DNA from 4 places in the Micromonospora sp. WMMD729 genome. Region 2 is predicted to be linked to each of the others. Evidence: riboswitches for the same ligand, from Rfam matches in the RefSeq annotation. Region 2 holds a riboswitch; each other region holds the start of a gene.
What was found. Region 2 has a riboswitch for cyclic di-AMP ahead of ACN263_RS12060 (transglycosylase family protein). Riboswitches for the same ligand answer to the same signal wherever they lie in the genome.
Positions count from the first base shown of each region.

Region 1: linked by a shared signal. The riboswitch ahead of ACN263_RS22340 (coiled-coil domain-containing protein) and the one ahead of ACN263_RS12060 (transglycosylase family protein) in region 2 are both predicted to bind cyclic di-AMP.
Region 3: linked by a shared signal. The riboswitch ahead of ACN263_RS09015 (C39 family peptidase) and the one ahead of ACN263_RS12060 (transglycosylase family protein) in region 2 are both predicted to bind cyclic di-AMP.
Region 4: linked by a shared signal. The riboswitch ahead of ACN263_RS30395 (NlpC/P60 family protein) and the one ahead of ACN263_RS12060 (transglycosylase family protein) in region 2 are both predicted to bind cyclic di-AMP.

Region 1 covers NZ_CP186059.1:4,894,711-4,899,586, reverse strand. Annotated here, with positions in the region: gene ACN263_RS22345 (hypothetical protein) at 1-423, opposite strand, end outside; gene ACN263_RS22340 (coiled-coil domain-containing protein) at 518-1,585, opposite strand; cyclic di-AMP (ydaO/yuaA leader) riboswitch at 1,591-1,722, opposite strand; gene ACN263_RS22335 (cation diffusion facilitator family transporter) at 1,831-2,748, opposite strand; gene ACN263_RS22330 (HelD family protein) at 2,857-4,876, opposite strand, start outside.
Region 2 covers NZ_CP186059.1:2,644,111-2,648,986, forward strand. Annotated here, with positions in the region: gene ACN263_RS12045 (AfsR/SARP family transcriptional regulator) at 1-53, opposite strand, end outside; gene ACN263_RS12050 (peptidase inhibitor family I36 protein) at 237-638, shown strand; gene ACN263_RS12055 (peptidoglycan-binding domain-containing protein) at 747-1,235, opposite strand; cyclic di-AMP (ydaO/yuaA leader) riboswitch at 1,506-1,674, shown strand; gene ACN263_RS12060 (transglycosylase family protein) at 1,674-2,342, shown strand; gene ACN263_RS12065 (hypothetical protein) at 2,419-2,772, opposite strand; gene dinB (DNA polymerase IV) at 2,866-4,053, opposite strand; gene ACN263_RS12075 (VOC family protein) at 4,112-4,549, opposite strand; gene ACN263_RS12080 (GNAT family N-acetyltransferase) at 4,649-4,876, opposite strand, start outside.
Region 3 covers NZ_CP186059.1:1,961,545-1,966,420, forward strand. Annotated here, with positions in the region: gene ACN263_RS09000 (hypothetical protein) at 1-141, shown strand, start outside; gene ACN263_RS09005 (hypothetical protein) at 146-280, opposite strand; gene ACN263_RS09010 (hypothetical protein) at 343-1,113, shown strand; cyclic di-AMP (ydaO/yuaA leader) riboswitch at 1,399-1,539, shown strand; gene ACN263_RS09015 (C39 family peptidase) at 1,771-2,619, shown strand; gene ACN263_RS09020 (alpha/beta fold hydrolase) at 2,745-3,491, shown strand; gene ACN263_RS09025 (CDP-glycerol glycerophosphotransferase family protein) at 3,496-4,876, opposite strand, start outside.
Region 4 covers NZ_CP186059.1:6,583,191-6,588,066, forward strand. Annotated here, with positions in the region: gene ACN263_RS30390 (N-acetylmuramoyl-L-alanine amidase) at 1-842, opposite strand, end outside; cyclic di-AMP (ydaO/yuaA leader) riboswitch at 1,079-1,214, shown strand; gene ACN263_RS30395 (NlpC/P60 family protein) at 1,227-2,267, shown strand; gene dcd (dCTP deaminase) at 2,326-2,904, opposite strand; gene ACN263_RS30405 (pyridoxamine 5'-phosphate oxidase family protein) at 2,982-3,530, shown strand; gene ACN263_RS30410 (zinc metalloprotease) at 3,606-4,592, opposite strand; tRNA gene ACN263_RS30415 (tRNA-Gly) at 4,796-4,869, shown strand.

The DNA.
Region 1 (4,876 bases), 2.3 Mb from region 2:
CGTCGCGATGATCATGAGGCTGGTCGACACCGCGGGCGCGATCACCAGGTCGGCGCGGTCCCGCGCGGGTAGGGCGGCGCCCAGCGCGGCCGCGTGCCGCAGGTTCGGAGTGAGCAGGAACAGCACCAGCCCGACCATCACCGTCGTGATCACGAGCTTGATCACCACCCACCGGTAGCGCAGCAGTCCCCAGGGGGTGAGCAGCGCGCTGGCGACACCGACGAGCCACACGAGCACGCTCAGCGGCGCGAAGAGTACGGTGCCGACGAGTCCGGCGACCGGGTAGACCACGGCCGGATCGGCGCCGCGCTGGGCCGCGATGCCGAGGGTGAGCAGCACCAGGTCGGCTCCGAGCCAGCCGAGGGAGGTGACCAGGTGCAGGGTGAGCAGGGCCTTGCGGGTGGTGGGCGCGATTCGCGGCATACCCCGAATGCTGCCGACCCGACCCGGCGGCGTCGTCCGACCGCCGACGACGTCCGGGGTACGCCCGCTGACGTACCCCGGACGGCCTCGGCGGTCAGTACACCGACAGGTGTACGTGGTTGGTGTGGTCGCTGGAGGGGTCGCCGTTCCCCCCGCTGTACGCCTTCCAGCCGCTGCTGGGTAGCCAGATCTGCTTGAACCAGATCACGTAGAGCACCGCGAGCCGGTCGGCGTTGCGGATGAAGTACGCGGCCAGGTTGTTGCCGTACGTCTTGTCCCCGCCGCTGGCGACCCCGCCGAAGCCGCCCTTCTGCGCGGCGAAGTCGCAGGCCCGGCCCTTGGGGTGCTCGCCCGAGCCGCCGTTGCGGTGACAGGAGACGTACCGGGTGAAGCCGGCGGCCTTGGCCTGGTTGAGCGCGTGCAGCGTGCGGGGGGTGATGCAGCCGCTGGCCGGGGTGGGGTCGTTGACGCTGCACGACTCGGACGGCCAGGAGCCGTCGGAGTTGCGGGGGGCGGGCTGGGCGTTGGCGGTGGAGGTGCCCCGGTTGGAGCCGGTGTCGGCGGCGGTGGTGCGTGCCTTGTCGTTGGCGACGGTCAGGGCCCGCTCGGCCTGCTCCTTGCGCTTGGCCATCACCTCGACCTGCTTACGCTGCTCCCGGATCTCGCCGTCCAGGGCGACGCGGGTGCGGTTCGCCTCGTCCCGGGTGGCGTGCAGGTCGCGCAGCACCCGGTCCTCGTTGGCGGCCACCACGTCGAGGGCGGCCGCCCGGTCCATGAAGCCCTCGGGGGTGTTGCTGTTGAGCAGGGCCGAGACGGTGCTGAGTCGACCGGTGCGGTACGCCACGCCGGCGATCTCGCCGACCTTGCCGTTGCGGACGGTCATCTCGGCCTCGGTGTCCTTGAGTTTGACCGCGAGTTGCTGCTGCCGCTGGACGGAGGTGTCCAGGGCGCGCTTCGCGTCCAGGTAGCCCTTGCTGGCGGCCTCGAGTTGGGCCCGCAGCGCGGGGGTGCCGCCCTCCTCGTCACCGTCCGGTGCCATCGCGGCCCGCAGGCCGCCGGGGGGAGCGGCGCTGGCGGCGCCGACCGGGAGCGCGACGCCGAGGGTGACCATCATGACGATCAGTGCCGCCAGTCGGGCGGCCAGAGGTCGTGCTGGTGCCACTACGCATGTCCTTCCGTCAGCCGCCGACCGGGTTAGCTGACGGGTTCGGGACGGAAGATCCCTACCGCTGACGCGGATGCACCCCAGGAACATGGTTCCCCGGTTCGCCCTGTCGGGCGATTAGGCGGCGGCCGCCACCGGCGCCGGGAGGCGCCGCCGGGTGGTGGCCGGGACAGAGCCTACCGGTGCTGGTGGGGTCTGTGCAGCCGTTGTGACGGACGGTGCGGGCGTGGTGACGCAGATGTTCACCACTCGATGGAGCCGCACGCCCCCGGGGCGGCCCCGGGCTCGGTCTGCAACGTGGCGTGTTCGATGCGGAAGTCCTCCCGCAGGGCGGTGCGCGCCGCGGTGAGCACCGCGCCGACCTCCGCGCCGGGCGCCATGGTCAGGTGCGCGGAGGCCACCTCCATGCCCGAGGTGAGCGTCCAGACGTGCAGGTCGTGCACCTCGACCACGCCGGGCACCGCGGCCAGCCGGTCGTGCACGGCGGTGACCTGGAGGTGTTCCGGGGCGGCCTGCACGAGGATGCGTACGGCGGCACGCCCCAGCCGCCAGGTGCGCGGCAGGATGAACACGCCGATGGCGACCGCGACCAGCGGGTCGGCCCACCACCAGTCGGTGACCGTGATGAGCAGCGCCGCGCCGATCACGCCGAGCGAGCCGAGCAGGTCGCCCAGCACCTCCAGGTAGGCGCCCTGGAGGTTGATGCTCTCCCGGGCGCCGGCGCGCAGCAGCGCGAACGCGATCACGTTCGCGAGCAGGCCGAGGACAGCCACCGTGAGCATCGGCCCGCTGAGCACCTCGTGCGGGTCGCCGAACCGGCCGATCGCCTCGATCACCACGTAGACCGCCACGCCGGAGAGCAGCACGGCGTTGGCCAGGGCGGCGAGCACCTCGAGGCGGTAGAGCCCGAACGTGCGCTGCGGATCGCCGGTGGCCCGTCGGGTGGCGGTGATCGCGGCGAGCGCCATCCCGATGCCGAGCACGTCGGTGAACATGTGTCCGGCGTCGGAGAGCAGGGCCAGCGAGCCGGTGTGGAAGGCGGCCACCGCCTCGACCACCATCAGGGTGGCGAGCAGCCCGAAGGCGGCCCAGAGCCGTCCCCGGTGCTGGTGGGCGGCGTTGGCGACCGACGCGTGGTGGTGGTCATGTCCTGCTCCCACGAAACCCACCCTCCGACGCCGCCCGGGACCGGGTCAAATGTATGCTCACATCGCTATGTGTGCAACTGTACGGGCGGCCCCGTCCGACCGGTACCGCCAACGCGACGGTCAGCCGGTCGGGTCGATGGTGGTGAGCCGCTGGGTGGCGCGCGAGAGCGCCACGTAGAGCGTGCGGACGCCAGAGCCCGGATCGGCCCGGATCTCACTCGGGGCGACCAGCACCACCCCGTCGTACTCCATGCCCTTGGCCTCCAGGCTGGTCACCACCTGCAAGCGCGCCGCGCCGAGCGCGTCGAGCCAACCGGCGACCTCGTCGCGGCGGGTGACCGGCGTGATCACCCCGACCGTGCCGTCGACCTCGCCCAGCAGGCCGGTGGCCGCCTCCACCACCGTGGCCCGGAGCCCGGCGGGCGGCACCACCAGCTCGACCGGGTCGACACCGGTGGAGCGGACGGCCGTCGGCAGGGAGAGATCCGGGTAGAGCCGGCGGATCTCCGCCGCCGCCACCGCGAAGATCTCGGCCGAGTTGCGGTAGTTGGTGGTGAGCGTGAAGTCGTGTCGTTTGCGCCGGCCCAGCGCCTGGTCACGGGACCGGGTCAGCTCCTCGGGGTCGCCGGTCCACGCGGTCTGCGCCGGGTCGCCCACCACCGTCCACGAGGCCAACCGCCCGCGCCGACCGATCATCCGCCACTGCATCGGCGAGACGTCCTGCGCCTCGTCGACCACCACGTGCGCGTACTCCCGGTAGTCCTCCGGCCGCTCCCGGGCCGCCGCGCGGGCGGCCCGCTGCCGGTCGGCCGCGGTGCTCAGCTCACGGACGCCGCCCGCGAGCTGGAACGGGTCGCGCCGCGCCCGCGCCGGTTTCACCGGCTTGCCGAGCAGCGCGTCCAGCTCGTCGAGCAGCGCCACGTCCGCGATGGTCGGGCCCTCGCTCTCCAGACTCTGGTACGCCGTGCCGAGCAGTCGGATCTCCGCACCGGAGAGGATCCCCCCGGCGTACCGGCGCAACCGGTCCGGTCGTGCCAGCCAGCCGAGCACGTGCCGGGGGTGCAGGCGTGGCCACCAGGCCTTGAGGAACTCGCGGAACTCCGGCCGTTCCGCGATCTCGTCCTCGAAGGCCCGCTGCTCGGGCAGCCGGCTGATGTTCACCCGCCGGGCCTGCGCCCACAGCGCGGCGAAGACACCGTCGAAGCCGGCGCGACGCACCTCGTTGCGCCGGGCGCCCCGGTGCAGCGCGCGGTCCCGGATCGCGTCCAGCTCGCGGCGATCCAACCGCAGCAGCCCGCCCCGGTAGAGCAGCCGCAGCTCACCCGGTGCCCCCGGGGCCGCGTCGCGGGCCGCCCGCTCCAGCACCCGGCGCATCCGCAGCGAGCCCTTCACCGCCGCCACCTCGGGCGAATCGGTGCGGGTGGCCGTCATCCCCGGGAACAGGGTGCCCAGCGAGTGCAAAGTCGCCGTGTCCTCGCCCAGCGACGGCAACACCGAGGCGATGTACTCGACGAAGACGGTCGACGGGCCGACCACCAGGATGCCGCCGCCGGCGTACCGGCTGCGGTCGGAGTAGAGCAGGAAGGCCGCCCGGTGCAGGGCGACCGCGGTCTTGCCGGTGCCCGGGCCGCCCGCGACGATCGTCACCCCGGAACCGGGCGAGCGGATCGCCTCGTCCTGCTCCCGCTGGATGGTCGCCACGATGTCGCGCATGCCCCGGCCGGTGGCCCGCGAGAGGGTGGCCAGCAGTGCGCCGTCCCCGACGACCGTCATCCCCTCCGGCGCGGCGTCCGGATCGAGCAGGTCGTCCTCGATCCGGGTGACCCGCTCCCGCTGGGACTGGATCGTACGGCGGCGCACCACCCCCAGCGGCTGGGCGGGGGTGGCCTGGTAGAACGCCGACGCGGCCGGTGCCCGCCAGTCGACGACAAGCGTGGTGGCGTCCTCGTCCCGGATGCCGAGCCGTCCGACGTGCAGCACCTGCCGGTCGCGCAGGTCCAGGCGGCCGAAGACCAGCCCCTCGTGCTCGGCGTCGAGGGTGTGCCGCCGCTGTGCCGCGTGGAAGACCATCGCGTCGCGTTCGACGAGCGCGCCGAACGTGCCCACCCGCGCCATCCGGTAGCCGTCCCGCTCGGCGCGT
Region 2 (4,876 bases):
ACCGGATGACCTTCCGCCCAGACCTCGACCGGCCCGAGGACCCGAATTTCCATGAATCGCCGCTCGCTGTGCTGCCGGTCGCCCACCCGGTGCCGGGACACCCCGGATTGAGGTTCCGGCAGGAATTCGTCGACCTTCCGCGCAGATCATCGTTGGCACAACGACATCGATCAACGTGATGTCGGCAACTCGACTCACGGCCGGTCCCGGTCGTGACGACACCGGAGGTCATCATCGTGCGAACTGCTCTGCGAAGACTCACGTCGGCGCTGCTCGGCGTGGTCGCCGTGGGCGCCACACTCGGCGTCGCCCCGAGCCCGGCCCAGGCCAACTACGCCTGCCCGTCGGGTCTGCTCTGCCTGTACTCCGGGGCCAACTTCAGCGGCGACATCTTCCTGCTCGACGGGCCGTACAACTGGTGTAAGGACGTCACGCTGCCCTCGTACTTCCGCAACCAGGCTCAGTCGATCATCAACAACCGGCCGTCCGGCACCGTCTCCACCTTCTGGGACAACGCGAACGCCACCGGCCTGCTCGGCTACCAGCACGCGTACGGCTACCGGGCGAACCTGGCATACGACACGGCCGCCATCGGGGGGACCTGGAACAAGCGCATCGAGGCGGTCCGGGTCTGCTGATCCGACGGCTGCGCGGGGGCGGGGCTCACCCGGCGCAGCCGCACCTGTGGGGGCCACCACGGCGCCGGCCGGAGTCCACGGGGACCCCGGCCGGCGCTGCGGGTGGTGTCAGCCCGGGTAGTAGCAGACGTTGGGGATGACCGGACCGCCGTTGACCCCGAAGATCGCGAAGCCCATGTAGGCGCGGGTCTGCGGGCCGTACTCGCCGTCCTCGGCGATGTTCGCGTACACGATGTCCTCGTTGATCTTGTGCTGGGCGTACCGGACGGCCTCGCGGGTCTTCGAACCGTAGTTGCCGTCCAGGGTGAGCGACCGCGAGTAGCAGTTGTTCAGCGCCTCCTGCAACACCAGCACCGCCGAGTTCGAGTGGCCGTAGCTGAGGTAGCAGCTCTTGTTCCCGGTCTGCCAGCCGACGGTCGGCACGTGCATGTCCGCCCCGCCCGGGTAGCCGCCGACCCGGTAGAAGGTCAGGCTGGTGCACGGGCTGGCCGCCTGTGCGGCGGCCGGCGTGGACAGGGTCAGGCCCACGCCGGCCAGTACGGCGACGAGGGTGGCCGCGGCGCGGCGACGGCCGGTGCGACTCTGCTGGAGCGCCATGGGTTCCTCCTGCGTGTGGGGTCCGGGATGGACCCGGTGCGCTTCGGAGCATCGCGATCGGTTGTCTACGGTTTCCTGTCCGAACGTCAATTCACCAGGTACGCGTCACACCGTGATCGGAATCGGTCCATCGTGGTCGGTGCACAGGTGAACGTCGTTCGCAACCGCTGGCCGGGGTGCCCCGCGCGGGCCGGTGAACAACTTCACAAGCGGTGGGCGACCGTCGGCGACCGTGCCTACCGTCGGTCGGGTCCGCCACCGTGGACGCCGCGACCGGTAACGCCAAATCCTGCCCCCGGTCGTCGGAAACAGAACCCGGGCAGGAGCGGGGGACCCAGGTTCCTCGGTGCATGTCACCTCGGGGTGAAGCCGCAGCGCGCGGCCGGGCTCCTCGGCCCGAACCCGACAGCTCACCTCGCCGGCGTGGAGGAAAGTTCCATGACGTCTGCGTACACCCCCCGTCATCGACGGGTCACCACCCGCCGCGTCGCCGTCGGCACCCTGGCCGTCGGCGCGGTCACCGGCGCCGTCGCCCTCTTCGGCCCGGCGGCCCCGGCCCAGGCCGGTGTCAACTGGGACGCGATCGCCCAGTGCGAGTCCGGCGGCAACTGGAAGATCAATACCGGGAACGGCTACTACGGCGGGTTGCAGTTCTCCCAGGGCACCTGGGCCGGCTACGGCGGCAAGAAGTACGCCGCCCGCGCCGACCTCGCCAGCCGTGGCGAGCAGATCGCGATCGCCGAGAAGGTGCTCGACGGGCAGGGCATCGGCGCGTGGCCGACCTGCGGCCGCAAGGGCGGCTCGTCGGGCGGCTCCGCGACGAAGTCCACCGGCAAGTCCTCGACGACGTCGACCGGCACGTCGTCGTCGTCCACCGCCGGCAAGGAGCACTCGTCGCGCGGCGACCGGCCGGCCACCCGTAACCACGAGCGGACCGCCCCGGCGGCCAGCGGTGACACCTACGTGGTCCGGCCGGGGGACACCCTGTCCGAGATCGCCGAGCGGCACCGGCAGAGCGGCGGCTGGCACGCCCTGTACGAGCGCAACCGTCAGCTGATCGGCGCGGACCCGGGTCTGATCCTCCCGGGGCAGCGGCTCGCTCTCTGACGTACCACAGGCGAACGCTCGGCCGGATCCCCGGCCGAGCGTTCGTTCGTCTGTGCGCTGTCTCCCGGGGGACGCGTCAGGCCGCCGAGGCGGCCGTCCGCGCGTCGCGGCGGGCCATCACGTCGGCGTTCCAGCCCCAACGCGGCGCCGGCGCGGCCGTCCCGGCCGGCCACTCGGTGTCGGCCTCGCCGCCGTCGGCCGTCCCGGCCGCGTCGGGGGTGCTGCGGGCCAGTCGCAGCGACTGCTCGGCGGTGGTACGCGCCGTGCACGGCCAGGACTGGCCGGCGCACTGGAGATTGCGGCAGTGACCCTCGTCGTCGGGCTCGTGCACGTCGAGCACGTCGACCGCGAGCTGCCACAGCAGCGGGTCGGTCACGTCGTGCGGGCGTTCGGCGCGACGGCTCGGTCGGTTGCTGGTCTCGTCGGACATGGGCCCCCCTCGTCAGGCTTTCCGGTCAAGAATTCACCCGTGGGCGGTCGGCTAAACCGCCGACCTGCTGTGATGTGTCTCCGGTCGCAGCGGCTAGTCCGGCAATAGGGGCATCTCGACCCCGGGCGTACGGCCGAGCAGTACCGCCCGGGTGAGCGCCGTCGAGCCGAAACGGTCCCGGACCGCGTCCACGGCGGCGTCCAGGTCAGCCCCGGTGTCGGCCTGGAACGGCAACTCCGGCTGGACCGGGTTGTCGTCCAGGTTGCCCACCGAGACGCCGAGCAGGGTGACACCGCGCCGGTCGATCTCCGGCAGGGCGGCCCGCAGCAGCGTGCGCGCGGCGGCGAGCAGCGGGGTGGTGTCGGCGGTCGCCTTGCGTACGGTGTGCGAGCGCGTGGCGCGGGTGTAGTCGCCGAAACGTAGCCGCAGCACCATGGTGCGTCCGGACCGCCCGGCCGTACGCATCCGACGGGTGACCCGGTCGACCAGGCCGGCCAGGATGGCGTCCAGTTCCGCCGGCGTGTGCGGGGCACGGCCCAACGCGTGCTGCGCGCCCATCGAGCCCCGGCGGCGGCCCACCTGCACCGTTCGTGGGTCACGGTTGTGCGCGAGGGCGTGCAGGTGCCGGCCGGCGCCCGCCCCGAGCAGGGACACCAACGCGGCCTCGCCGAGCCGGGCCACGTCCGCGACCGTACGGATCCGGCGTTCCCGCAGCTTGGCAGCGCTGACCGGCCCGACGCCCCAGAGCCGTTCCACCGGCAGTGGATGCAGGAACGCCAGCTCGGCGTCGGGGGCGACGACCAGCAGCCCGTCCGGCTTCGCCACCGCGCTGGCCACCTTCGCCAGGAACTTCGTCCGGGCCACGCCCACCGTGATCGGCAGGCCGACCCGGTCGCGGACCTCCCGCCGCAGCCGCTGGGCGATGTCGGCCGGGGTGCCGACCAGTCGGCGCAACCCGCCCACGTCGAGGAACGCCTCGTCGATGGAGAGCCCTTCGACCAGCGGCGTGGTCTGCCGGAAGATCTCGAACACCGCCCGGCTGGCCTGCGTGTACGCCGACATCCGAGGTGGCACCACGATCGCGTCCGGACAGAGCCGTCGGGCCTGCTGACCGCCCATCGCGCTGCGCACACCCCGCGCTTTCGCCTCGTAGCTGGCGGCCAGCACCACGCCGCCGCCGACGATCACCGGCCGCCCACGCAGGCGCGGGTCGTCACGCTGCTCGACCGACGCGTAGAAGGCATCCAGGTCGGCGTGCAGGATGTGGGCCCCGTGCGACACGTACACATGTTCGCATGGCGGCTGGCCGGTGCGGCAGTGAGCTGGGAGAACGCCCGCTTCAGTCGAGGCAGAACTCGTTGCCCTCCGGGTCTGCCATGACGATGTGACCGGCGCCGAGCGGGGGAGCGGGCTCGTGTCGGGCGAGTCGCCTCGCGCCCCGGCCGACGAGGCGGTCGGCCTCCGCCTCCAGGGCCGCCATCCGGTCGTCGCCCGTCAGCCCGGGCGCGGCCCGCACGTCGAGGTGGACGCGGTTCTTGGCCTGCTTGCCCTCCGGCACCCGCTGGAAGAACAGCCGTGGCCCCGCGCCCGTGGGGTCGACCACCGCGGAGGCGTCGTTGCGACGCTCCGGCGGCACGCCCATCGCGTCCAAGGCGGCCTCCCAGGAGTCGAAGCCCTTGGGTGGGCCCTGCAACTCGTAGCCGAGAGTGTCGGCCCAGAACGTTGCCAGGGCGGACGGGTCGGCGGCGTCGAACGTTATCTGCACCTCACGAGCCATGGCAGTCTCCTCGTTTGCCGGTCTGGTGGGTCACGCCGCCATCCTCTCGTGGCCGACCGACAAGACCGGCCCACCGCGCGCCACCGTGGTGCGGGCGGGTCACAGGTCGTCGAAGGGACGGGCGTAGCGGAACTCGCCCCGGATCGACGCGCGCCACGCGGTCAGCGGTCGGGCCATGAAGTACTGCGGGCCCCAGGGCTGCGGCGGGGTGACGCCCAGCTCGACGGCGGGCCCGAACCCGAAGCGCGGGTAGTACTCGGGATGCCCGAGCAGCACCACGAGAGGCTCGTCGCGGGCGTCGGCGGCACCCAGGACCGCGTGCATCAG
Region 3 (4,876 bases), 680 kb from region 2:
GACCCGCAACCCGCGCTGCTCGGTGCTCCGGGTCTCCTGCCCGGCCCCCCGACCGCGGTGACCTCGGTGGGCACGGGCGCGGAACGCTTTCTGCGAGCCGCCGGCTCGGCCGGCCGGACGCCCCGAGCGCCGCCGGCCTAGCGGGTCACCCGCCGGGGTCGGCGCGCCATCCGGCGGGAGCGCCGAGTCGTACGGCAAGCGCCGAGTCCACACCGACCGCCAGGTCCACCACGGGCGGCGTCGCCAGGCCGAGCGCCCCCGTCACCGCATCTGACGACACATCGCCCGCACCTTCGCCGTGCGGCATCCCATCGCTGACGTGCTCATGCCGAGGAGCCGACCATGGAAACCGTCGTCTTCTACCAGTTCCTGACCGGGGTGCCCCGGGCCGCCGCCATCTGGTCGGCCCTGTTCCTGCTGGCGCTGACGGTCCTCGCCGTCCTGGTGGCCCGCCCGGAGCGGGACTCGCTCCCGGCCGATCCCACGCCGCCGACGCCCACCGCCCGCGAGACGGCCGCCGCGGAGATCGCCGACCTGCGCCGGTACGCCGAGGAGGTGGCCGTGGCCTCGGCCCGGGCGGCGCGGACCGCCCGGCGGCGGCGCGCTGACTGGCTGGTCGCTCAGGACGACGCTCAGCGGGCCTGGACGGCGTACGACGAGGCGGACAGCGCGGCCCGCCGGGTCGCCACCGCCGGCGCGCTGCCGACACCGCGTACCCCGCACACCCCCGCCGAGTACGCGGCCCGGGAGCGTTACCTGCACCGGGCCGCGATGGCTGCGTACTGGCGCGGGGAGTTGACCATGGCGCAGCTCGGTGACGTGTTCGGGCACCGGCGCGGCTGGGATCCGCGCCGGCACCCGGTCGAGCAGGAGGTGCTGCTCATCCGGGCGATCCGGGACGCGAGGCTGGCCGAGCACCGGACGGCCGCCGAGCGCGAGCGGACGGCCTGGCGGGACGCGGAGGTGGCCGCCTCGTCGGCACGCGCCCTCGCCCAGGAGGCGTACGCGGCGGCGGTGCGGTCACGGCCGGTCGCGGTGCCCTCGCGCCGTACGGTGACCCGGGTGTCGCCTACGGCCGTGGCTGCACGCTGGCGTCCGGTCCGCGCCGGTTGAGCCCGATCCGTTATGTGAGGCGGGTCACCGGCGGCGAAAATCGGGCGACCGGCATCATCGGCGGCCATTGTTCTCGCGATTGCGGCGGCGTTCTCGGCGCCGTGTCCGGTTGTCGCCCGCAGGTGCCGGCGGAACCGGTTGTCCCATCGAGTCACGTCAGCGGCCAAACGCGCAGAAATTGCGGTGCCAAATGATGTTTACGCAGGTGAGAGCGGCTTGGCAGAGTGCGGACCGACCAGTAGTGTCGTCCCGTCCGGTGCGGTAACCGATCGCAACAGGCGACGCCGCGCCGACCCGCTCAATCGTGAACAACGAACCGGGGACCCACAGTAAGTCCGGGGTGAATCCGCGAGCCACGGCCCGCGGTAGGGCGATCTTCCCGCCCGAATCCGTCAGCTAACCCGGTAGGCGGTGACGGAAGGAGTTCCATCCTCGTGCAGCATCCCTCGCCCCCCTCTTTGTTCCTCCGCCTCCACGGCGTAGCGGTGTCTCCGCTCACCCGCCTCGTGACGGTGAGCTGACCCCCGGTCACCGCACTTCCCGCCCGGTCACGCCGGGCGTTCCCCTGAGCGGTTCATCATCCGCGGGCCACGGCCCGTGCGCTGACGCCTGCCCGGATACCGGTCGAGCCCCGGTGTGCCGCTCTCCCTGTGAACCGTGGAGGACCTCGTGAAGCACACCCTGAAGCGCCAGCTCCGTCGCCTGGCGACCGAGCGCCCGTACCAGATCGTCGCCGCCTCCGCCGCGGCCCTGGTCATCGCCTCTACCACCGGCGCCCTGGTCGCCGGTGCCGACGACGCCCCGGCCGGCTCGCGCACCCCGACCACGGTCGCCGAGATGCGCAGCGACACCGTCGCCTCCCGTGGCGAACTCCGGTCCGCGCCCCCGTCGGCGAGCGCCGCACCGAGCACCGCCGCCCCGGCCACCAGCGCCGCGTCCCCCGTCGCGAAGGCCACGAGCAACCCGGACCTGACCCGGAAGCCGACGCCGCCCAAGCCGCCCGCGACGAAGGTCCTGGACTACGACTACGAGGCGCAGAACACCTACTACAACTGCGGCCCGGCGGCCACCCGCAACGCGCTCAGCGCCAGCGGCATCGACCGCACCCAGGAGGAACTCGGCGCGGAGCTGGGCACCACCGAGATGGGCACCAACTCGGCCGAGGACACCACCCGGGTGCTCAACGCCGAGGTGAAGGGCTCCCCGTACCGCACCCGGATGTTCGCGGGTACCCCCAGCTCGGCCCAGATCGACCGCCTGCAGGCCGACGTCGTCAAGGCCATCACCGACGGTCGCGGCGTGGTGGCCAACGTCGTCGGCGACGCCACCGACACCAACGGCGGTTGGCACTCCTACGGCGGCGGGCACTACATCGCCGTCGTCGGCTACAAGGACAACGGCCGGATCGTGCGGATCGCCGACTCGGCGAACGCCGCCGACCCGGCCTACTGGATCACCACTATCGACCTGGCGAACTGGATCGCCACCCGGGGTTACTCCGCCTGATCGAGGCGCGGACACCCACGACGCCACGGGCGCCGTCCCCACGAGGGGCGGCGCCCGTGACGTTGTGCGGACCACGCCGCTGAACGGCTCTCGTACCGGGCCGGGAACCGTGGGAGACTGCGGCCGTGGTGGATGAATCGGGTGGTCAAGCCGGCCGTGAGCCGATCCTGTTGCTGCTGCACGGCATGGGGGCGACGGGTGACGTGTGGCTGCCCTGGGCACCTCTGCTGGAGCAGCACTGGCCCGGCCGGTGGCTGGCGCCCGATCTGGCCGGTCACGGCTGGTCGGCGCCGTTGGCGTCGTACTCCTTCGAGGGTTTCGCCCAGCGGGTCGCGCAGGGCCTGACCTCCGACGACCGCCTCGTCGTGCTCGGACACTCGCTCGGTGGTGTGGTCGGCCTGGCGCTGGCGGCCCGCGCCTCCGGGCTGCCGGTGGACGCGGTGGTGGGGCTGGGCATCAAGGCCGTCTGGTCACCGGCCGAGCTGGCCCGCGCGGCGGACCTCGCCGCCCGGCCGGTGGGCTGGTTCACCAGCCGCACCGAGGCCGCCCGTCGGTACCTGCGGGTCGCCGGCCTCACCGGTCTGGTCCTCCCGGACCACCCGATGGTCGACGCCGGTCTGCGTCAGGTCGACGGCCGGTGGCGGCTCGCGATGGACACCGCCGCGTTCGCCGTGGGTGCGCCCGACCTGGCCGCGCTGCTCGCGGCGACCGACGTGCCGGTGGTGCTGGCCCGCGGGGAGCACGACCCGATGGTCACCGACGCGCAGCTCAAGGAGTACGGCGTACCGGTCGCCACGCTGCCCGGCCTCGGGCACAACGCGCACCTGGAGGACCCGGCGGCCGTGCTGGAGCTGCTGGAGCCGTACCGCTGATCGGCTAGGCGGGCGCGGGCGCGGGTACCTCCCGCGCCGACGCCAGCTCCTGGCGGGCGGCGGTGAGGAACCCCTCGGCGTACGACTCGGCGGGGAAGTCCCCCAGGTAACGACGGCGGGTGACCCAGCGGGCGTCGGCCAGCGGGTCGGTGTCCAGCAGGGCGGTGAGCACGGCGTCCACGTTGGACATGTCGCGCCGCAGCACGTAGCCCGAACCGGCCAGCGGGAAGCGTTCGGTGAACAGGTCGCCCTCGCCGCCCATGTCGGTGACGGCGTACGGCTTGCCGGAGTAGAGGTAGTCGGAGATCACCCCGGAGACGTCGGAGACCAGCGCGTCCGAGCGGTTGACGCACTCGGTCAGGCTCAGCTCACGGGCCGCCGCGCCGAACACGTGCTGCCGGCCGGTGCGGGCGCGGTCGGCGGCCAGCAGTTCGGTGAGCCGGCCCAACTGGCGCGCCGACGCGGGGTTCTGCGTCGTGTACGGGTGCGCCCGAAGGATCACCGTCGCGCCGCGCTCCAGCAGCCGCCGCAGCAACTCCTCGGCCACCGGCAGCGAGCAGTAGTCGGCGTCGGCGTGGTGCCCGGTCCAGGTCGGGGTGTAGAGCACCGTGGGGTGCGCGAGGCCCCGCGCCGGCTCCTGGCGTACCTCGATCGACTCGACCTGGGGACGGCCCACCACGACGAACTTCTCCGCCGGGATCCGTACGCCGGCGCGGGCGTACCTGTCGATCGCCGCCGGTCCGGCCACGAAGATCCGGTCGAAGATTCCCGAGACCGGGTTGGCGCTGGGTGCCTTGTCGCTGTCGCCGTGGTGCAGTTGGACGTGGGTGAGCTGGGTGAACCGGATGCAGTGGCTGTTCTTCGCCCCGTGGTTGACGTAGAAGGCCACCCGCAGGCTCGGCACCAGTGCCTCGTCCATCGCGCGCAGGGTGGGGCAGTAGACCACCGGCGCGTCGGTGGCCGCGGCGAGCGGCGCGAGGAACTCCGGCTCACGGACCAGCACCAGGAAGGGCCGGCCGATCCGTTCCAGGTACGGCAGCCACATGGTGACCTGGTACTCGGAGCCGGGCGGCGCGGAGAAGTAGAGCAGGAACTCCGGCTGGTGCCGGCGTAGCGCGCGGGCGACCTGCCCACCGCCGGCGGCCGGACGGAACCGCCGCTTGGCCAGGTCCAGTGCGACCGCCCCGGCGCCGGCGGCCAGCAGCAGGCTGGCGGCGAGCGCCACCACGGCCGGCAGGGTCAGCGCGGCGGCGACCGCGACCACGGCGAGCAGCCCGAGCAGGGCGACGCCGAGGCGGTCGGCGATCAGCGGGGTCCAGGCGCGTACCGGCAGGTTGGCCGCCCGGATCTCCAGGTTGCCCGCGGTGCGCAGCGGCCCCACCAGC
Region 4 (4,876 bases), 2.8 Mb from region 2:
TGCCGGCCGGGTCGGTCGGAGAGGTCGTGGTTGCCGTAGTCGCCGTCGCCGAACGCCGCGTAGGGGGCGGGGATCCACTCACAGGACACCGTGCGGGGGCATTCCAGCCCGTCCGGACGGGCGAGTCGCCGCAGCCCGAGCCGGTCCAGCCAGGACCGCTCGGGGCGGACCGTCCGGGCCGGCAGGGTGACCCGCTGGCCGTCGTCGGTCACCCGCGTCTCGCCGGCGCCGATCGTGGTGAAGACCTCGTCGGCGAAGGCCGCCGCGGCATCGGCGCTGTCCGCGCCGGCGTAGCGGGCCACCGCGCCGTACCAGGTGGCCGGGTCGGTGCCGACGCCGACCGGGGCGCCGACCTCCCGTTGGTACGCGGCCAGCAGCGCCGCCCCACCCCGGATGTTCGTGGTCGGGTCGGTGCGCAGCGCCTCGACGGTGGCGCCGGTCAACGCGGCGGCGGCGTCCAGCGTCTGTAGCGCGGCGGTGGGCGGCGCGTCGTCGGTGGCGGGCGCGGGCGTCAGAGCGCGACGGGAGTCGTCGCCGCGCGGGTCCTCTCCCGGAGCGTCGTGGTGGCCGCGCCGGGGTAGGGCGGCCACGTGACGGGCGTCGGTCAGGTGCATCGGGCCGTAGCCGCCGCTGGTGCTCGGGGTGCCGGCGTTGCTGTCCCACCGGGATTCCAGGTAGGAGACGCCGAGCAGCACGTCGAGCGGCACGCCGTACTCGGTCGCGGCAGCGGCGTACTGCTGCTGGCGGTCGGCCACGGGTGCCGCGGCGGCCGGTCCGGCGGGTAGCGGTACGGTCGCCGTGGCGGTGAGCAGCGCGACGGCGAGCAGGGTCGGACGTTTCATCGAACCCCCTACATATGAACTGGTGTCGGTTGCGGTCACCTTCGCGCTACGGGGGAGTCCGCGTCAATACCTTTCCATGTATCAAAATCAGCGGAAAGAAACCTTCACATCACCGCGATGGAACGCGCGATTCGGTACGGAGTGTCACGGCCGCACGGGTTGCGGATCGGTAACGGCCGTCTCTACTCTGGTCATTCGTCGGCCCGGTAGCAGGTCTGCCCACCCCGGGCGGTAACGGACCGACACCGCCGAGTCGCTCGCGAGCGAGCCGGGGACCCACGATCCCCGGGGTGAATCCGCAGTTCCTGCGGTAGGGCGCCCACTTCCCGCCCGAACCCGTCAGCTAACCCGGTAGGCGGTCAGGAAGAAGGAGTACGGAACCCGGTGGCCTCCCATGCCCCGCGGCCGTCGTCCGGACGGTCGGCTCCGGCCGACCCGACGTCGACCGTGCCGCGTCCACGCTGGTCCCGCTTCACCACCGCCCTCGCCGCCCTGGTCGGCGTCGCCGTCGTCCTGACCGGCAGCGCCACGGCGGCCCACGCCGACCCGTCCGTCGCCGAGATCGAGAAGCAGATCGACGACGACTGGAACAAGCTCGAACCGATCATCGAGCGGCACAACGCCACCCGTACCGACCTGGCCCTCAAGCGCAAGCAGGCCGACGCCCTGGCCGCCCGGATCGCGCCGCTGGAGCGTCAGGTCGACGCCGCCATGAACAAGGTCAGCGCGCTGGCCGTGCGCGCCTACATGGGCGAGAACCTGTCGACCGTGAACACGATGCTCGGCAGCCGGTCGCCCAGCGAGGTCGTCGGGCAGCTCGAGATGCTCGACCGGTTCGCCCACAACCAGCAGGAGGACGTCCGTCAGGTCGCCGACCTGCGCAACGAGCTGGCCCGGCAGAAGGCGCCGCTGGACGAGATGGTGGCCCAGCTGACCCGCACCGAGGCCCAGTTGGCGGCGAAGAAGAAGCAGATCAACGAGGAGATCGACCGGCTGCAGAAGCTCCGCCTCAAGGTGTACGGCAACGGCGGCGGCGGTCCGCTGCGCCCGGCGCCCTGCCCGGCCAGCTACCCGGGTGGCGGTGCCGGTATCGCGGTCAAGTTCGCCTGCGCCCAGATCGGCAAGCCGTACGTGTGGGGCGCCGAGGGACCGAACTCGTACGACTGCTCCGGGCTGATGCTGGCCGCCTGGGCGAAGGCCGGTGTGTCGCTGCCGCACAACGCCGCCGCGCAGAGCCGGGTCACCAAGAACGTCAGCAAGAGCGACCTGCGCCCTGGCGACCTGGTCTTCTACTACAGCGACATCCACCACGTCGGGATGTACGTCGGCAACGGCTGGGTGGTGCACGCCTCCCAGGCCGGGGTGCCCGTCAAGATGAAGAAGGTCGACGACGGGCCCATCCACAGCTACGGCCGTCCCGGCTGACCGACGCGGGACAGGTTCGGGCCCGTCGCGATCCGCTCGCGGCGGGCCCTCGTCGTCCCTAGCGCGTCGGCCAGGCGCGCCAGTTCTGCCAGGAGCGACTCGGCGTCGGCCCCCGCTGACCCTGGTAACGCGACCCGTACACCACCGAGCCGTACGGGTGCTCGGCCGGCGACGAGAGCCGGAAGATGCAGAGCTGGCCGATCTTCATGCCTGGCCAGAGGGTGATCGGCAGGTTCGCCACGTTGGACAGCTCCAGCGTGACGTGCCCGGAGAAGCCCGGGTCGATGAACCCGGCGGTGGAGTGGGTGAGCAGGCCGAGGCGGCCCAGCGAGCTCTTGCCCTCCAGTCGGCCGGCGAGCTGGTCGCCGAGCGAGATCACCTCCAGCGTCGAGGCGAGCACGAACTCCCCCGGGTGCAGCACGAACGGCTCGCCGTCGGGCACCTCCACCACCGAGGTCAGGTCGTCCTGCTGCATGGCCGGGTCGATGTGGGTGTAGAGGTGGTTGTTGAAGACCCGGAACAGCCGGTCGAGTCGTACGTCGATGCTGGAGGGTTGTACCAGGGTGGGCTCGAACGGCTCCAGGCCCAGCGTGCCGGCCTTGATCTCGGAGACCAGGTCACGGTCGGAGAGCAGCATCGGACCACCATAGCGAGGTGGGCGGTGACCAGCGTGTCGAGGTCGCTCCTCGTACATTTGTTCGATAGAATGCCCGCATGGCTTCCTGGTCCGATTTCGCCGCCGACGAGCCCCGCCTCGCCGACGGCATCCGCGTTCTCCTGCAGCAGTACGGGCCGGGCTTCGGCTATCTGGCCACGGTCCGCGCCGACGGTGGGCCCCGGGTCCATCCGGTCTCCCCGGTCATCACCGACGAGGGTCTGTTCTGCTTCATCATCGACTCGCCGAAGCGCCGCGACCTCGAACGGGACGGCCGTTACGCGCTGCACTCGTTCCCGCCGGAGGAGAGCGACGACGAGGCGTACGTGGCGGGCCACGCCTGGCCGGTCACCGATCCGGTCCGGGTGGCCCGGCTGGCGCAGAGTGCCCGGGCGGAGCCGCGGGTCGACTGGCGGCTGTTCGAGTTCACCGTCGACGTGGCGATGCTGACCCGTCGCGACCAGCACGGCCTGGGCACCGCCGTGGGGCGTCCGGCCGTCCAGGTCTGGCTCGATCCGCACACCCCGCCCGCGGCGACCGCGCCTCCGGCCGTACCGCAGACTCGCCCGACCCGTCGCAGCCGCGACGTCCAGTGCACGGCCGCCTGACCACGGCCCTGGGGAGAAAAACGCCGGTGCCGGCTCCGTCGTGACGGAGCCGGCACCTGGTGTACGCGAGGAGAGCTACGCCGCGCGGTACGCGTTCCACGCGGTCAGCATGCGGCTCGCCTGACCCGCGGTGAACTGGTACATGCACGAGTCGTAGGTGTAGTCCATGAAGTTGGTGATCGGGTCCAGGCCGGTCGCCGAGCAGGTGTTCCGCCCGGTCGGGCACTGGTACGCCGGGGACGCCTCGGCCGGGGTGTCGCTGACCTGGTCGCCGGAGCCGCCGCAACCACCCTGGAAGGTGTGGTACAGGTTCAGCCAGTGGCCCACCTCGTGGGTGCCGGTGTCGCCCTGGTTGTAGTTGGTGGCCGTGCCACCCGGCAGCGACTCGCTCAGCACGACCACGCCGTCCATGCTGCTCAGGTTTCGCTGCGGGAAGGTCGCCCAGCCCAGCAGGTCGTCACTCAACTCGCCGAGGTAGATGTTGAGCGTGTTCTTGCCGCCCACCCGCAGCGACGACTTCATCGACCGCTCGGCGGACGAGCCCTCGACGATCGGGTACCAGGACGGGTTCGTCACCCGGTTGATCTTGTCGAGCCGGAAGGCGAACGCGGTGGCCGCGCCGCCGGTCGACCCGGCGTAGGCCTGGTTCAGCACGCTGATCTGCGAGGTGATCATCGAGTCGGGGATGTTGCCGCCGGCCCGGGTGCTGTTCTCCTGGATCACGTGCACCACCACCGGGATGGTGACGGTGGCTGCCAGCGCCGTGGCGCCGGCGCCGGCCCGGTAGTTGGCCCGCTCGCGCAGCGCTGCCGCCAGGTCGGCGTCCCGCTCGCGAACCTGCTTGGCGGTCAGTTCGTTCGGCTCGTGCTTGGCCCCCGCGCCGGGCTTCGCCCGGGCGTTGGCCTGGCTGCCGGCCGGCTCCGAACAGGCGCCGCCGGGCGCCGCGGAGAAGGCCGAAGCGGCCGGGACGACCCCCACCGCGGCGGTGCTGAGCAGCAGCGCGAGGGTCGTCGACGCGACACCGGCGGCACGCCGGGTCAGCAGGTTGGGACGGAGTCCCATGGGCCCACCTCTTTCTGGCGGCGCGACAGGGGGTGTGTCACGCCGTGGCTGAGAACGTGTGGCAGACGTTACAACCCATCGACGCATTTGAGAACGGCCATATGTTGCCGTCGGGAAACTTCTTCGGCGCTGGGCGCGACCGGCCGGCGCGCGGGGGTGGCTGGGTGCACGGCCGCGACGACTCGGGTACAGTGGTGCCGCCCGCGGGTGTAGTTCAATGGCAGAACATCAGCTTCCCAAGCTGACAGTGCGGGTTCGATTCCCGTCACCCGCTCCACGCACGG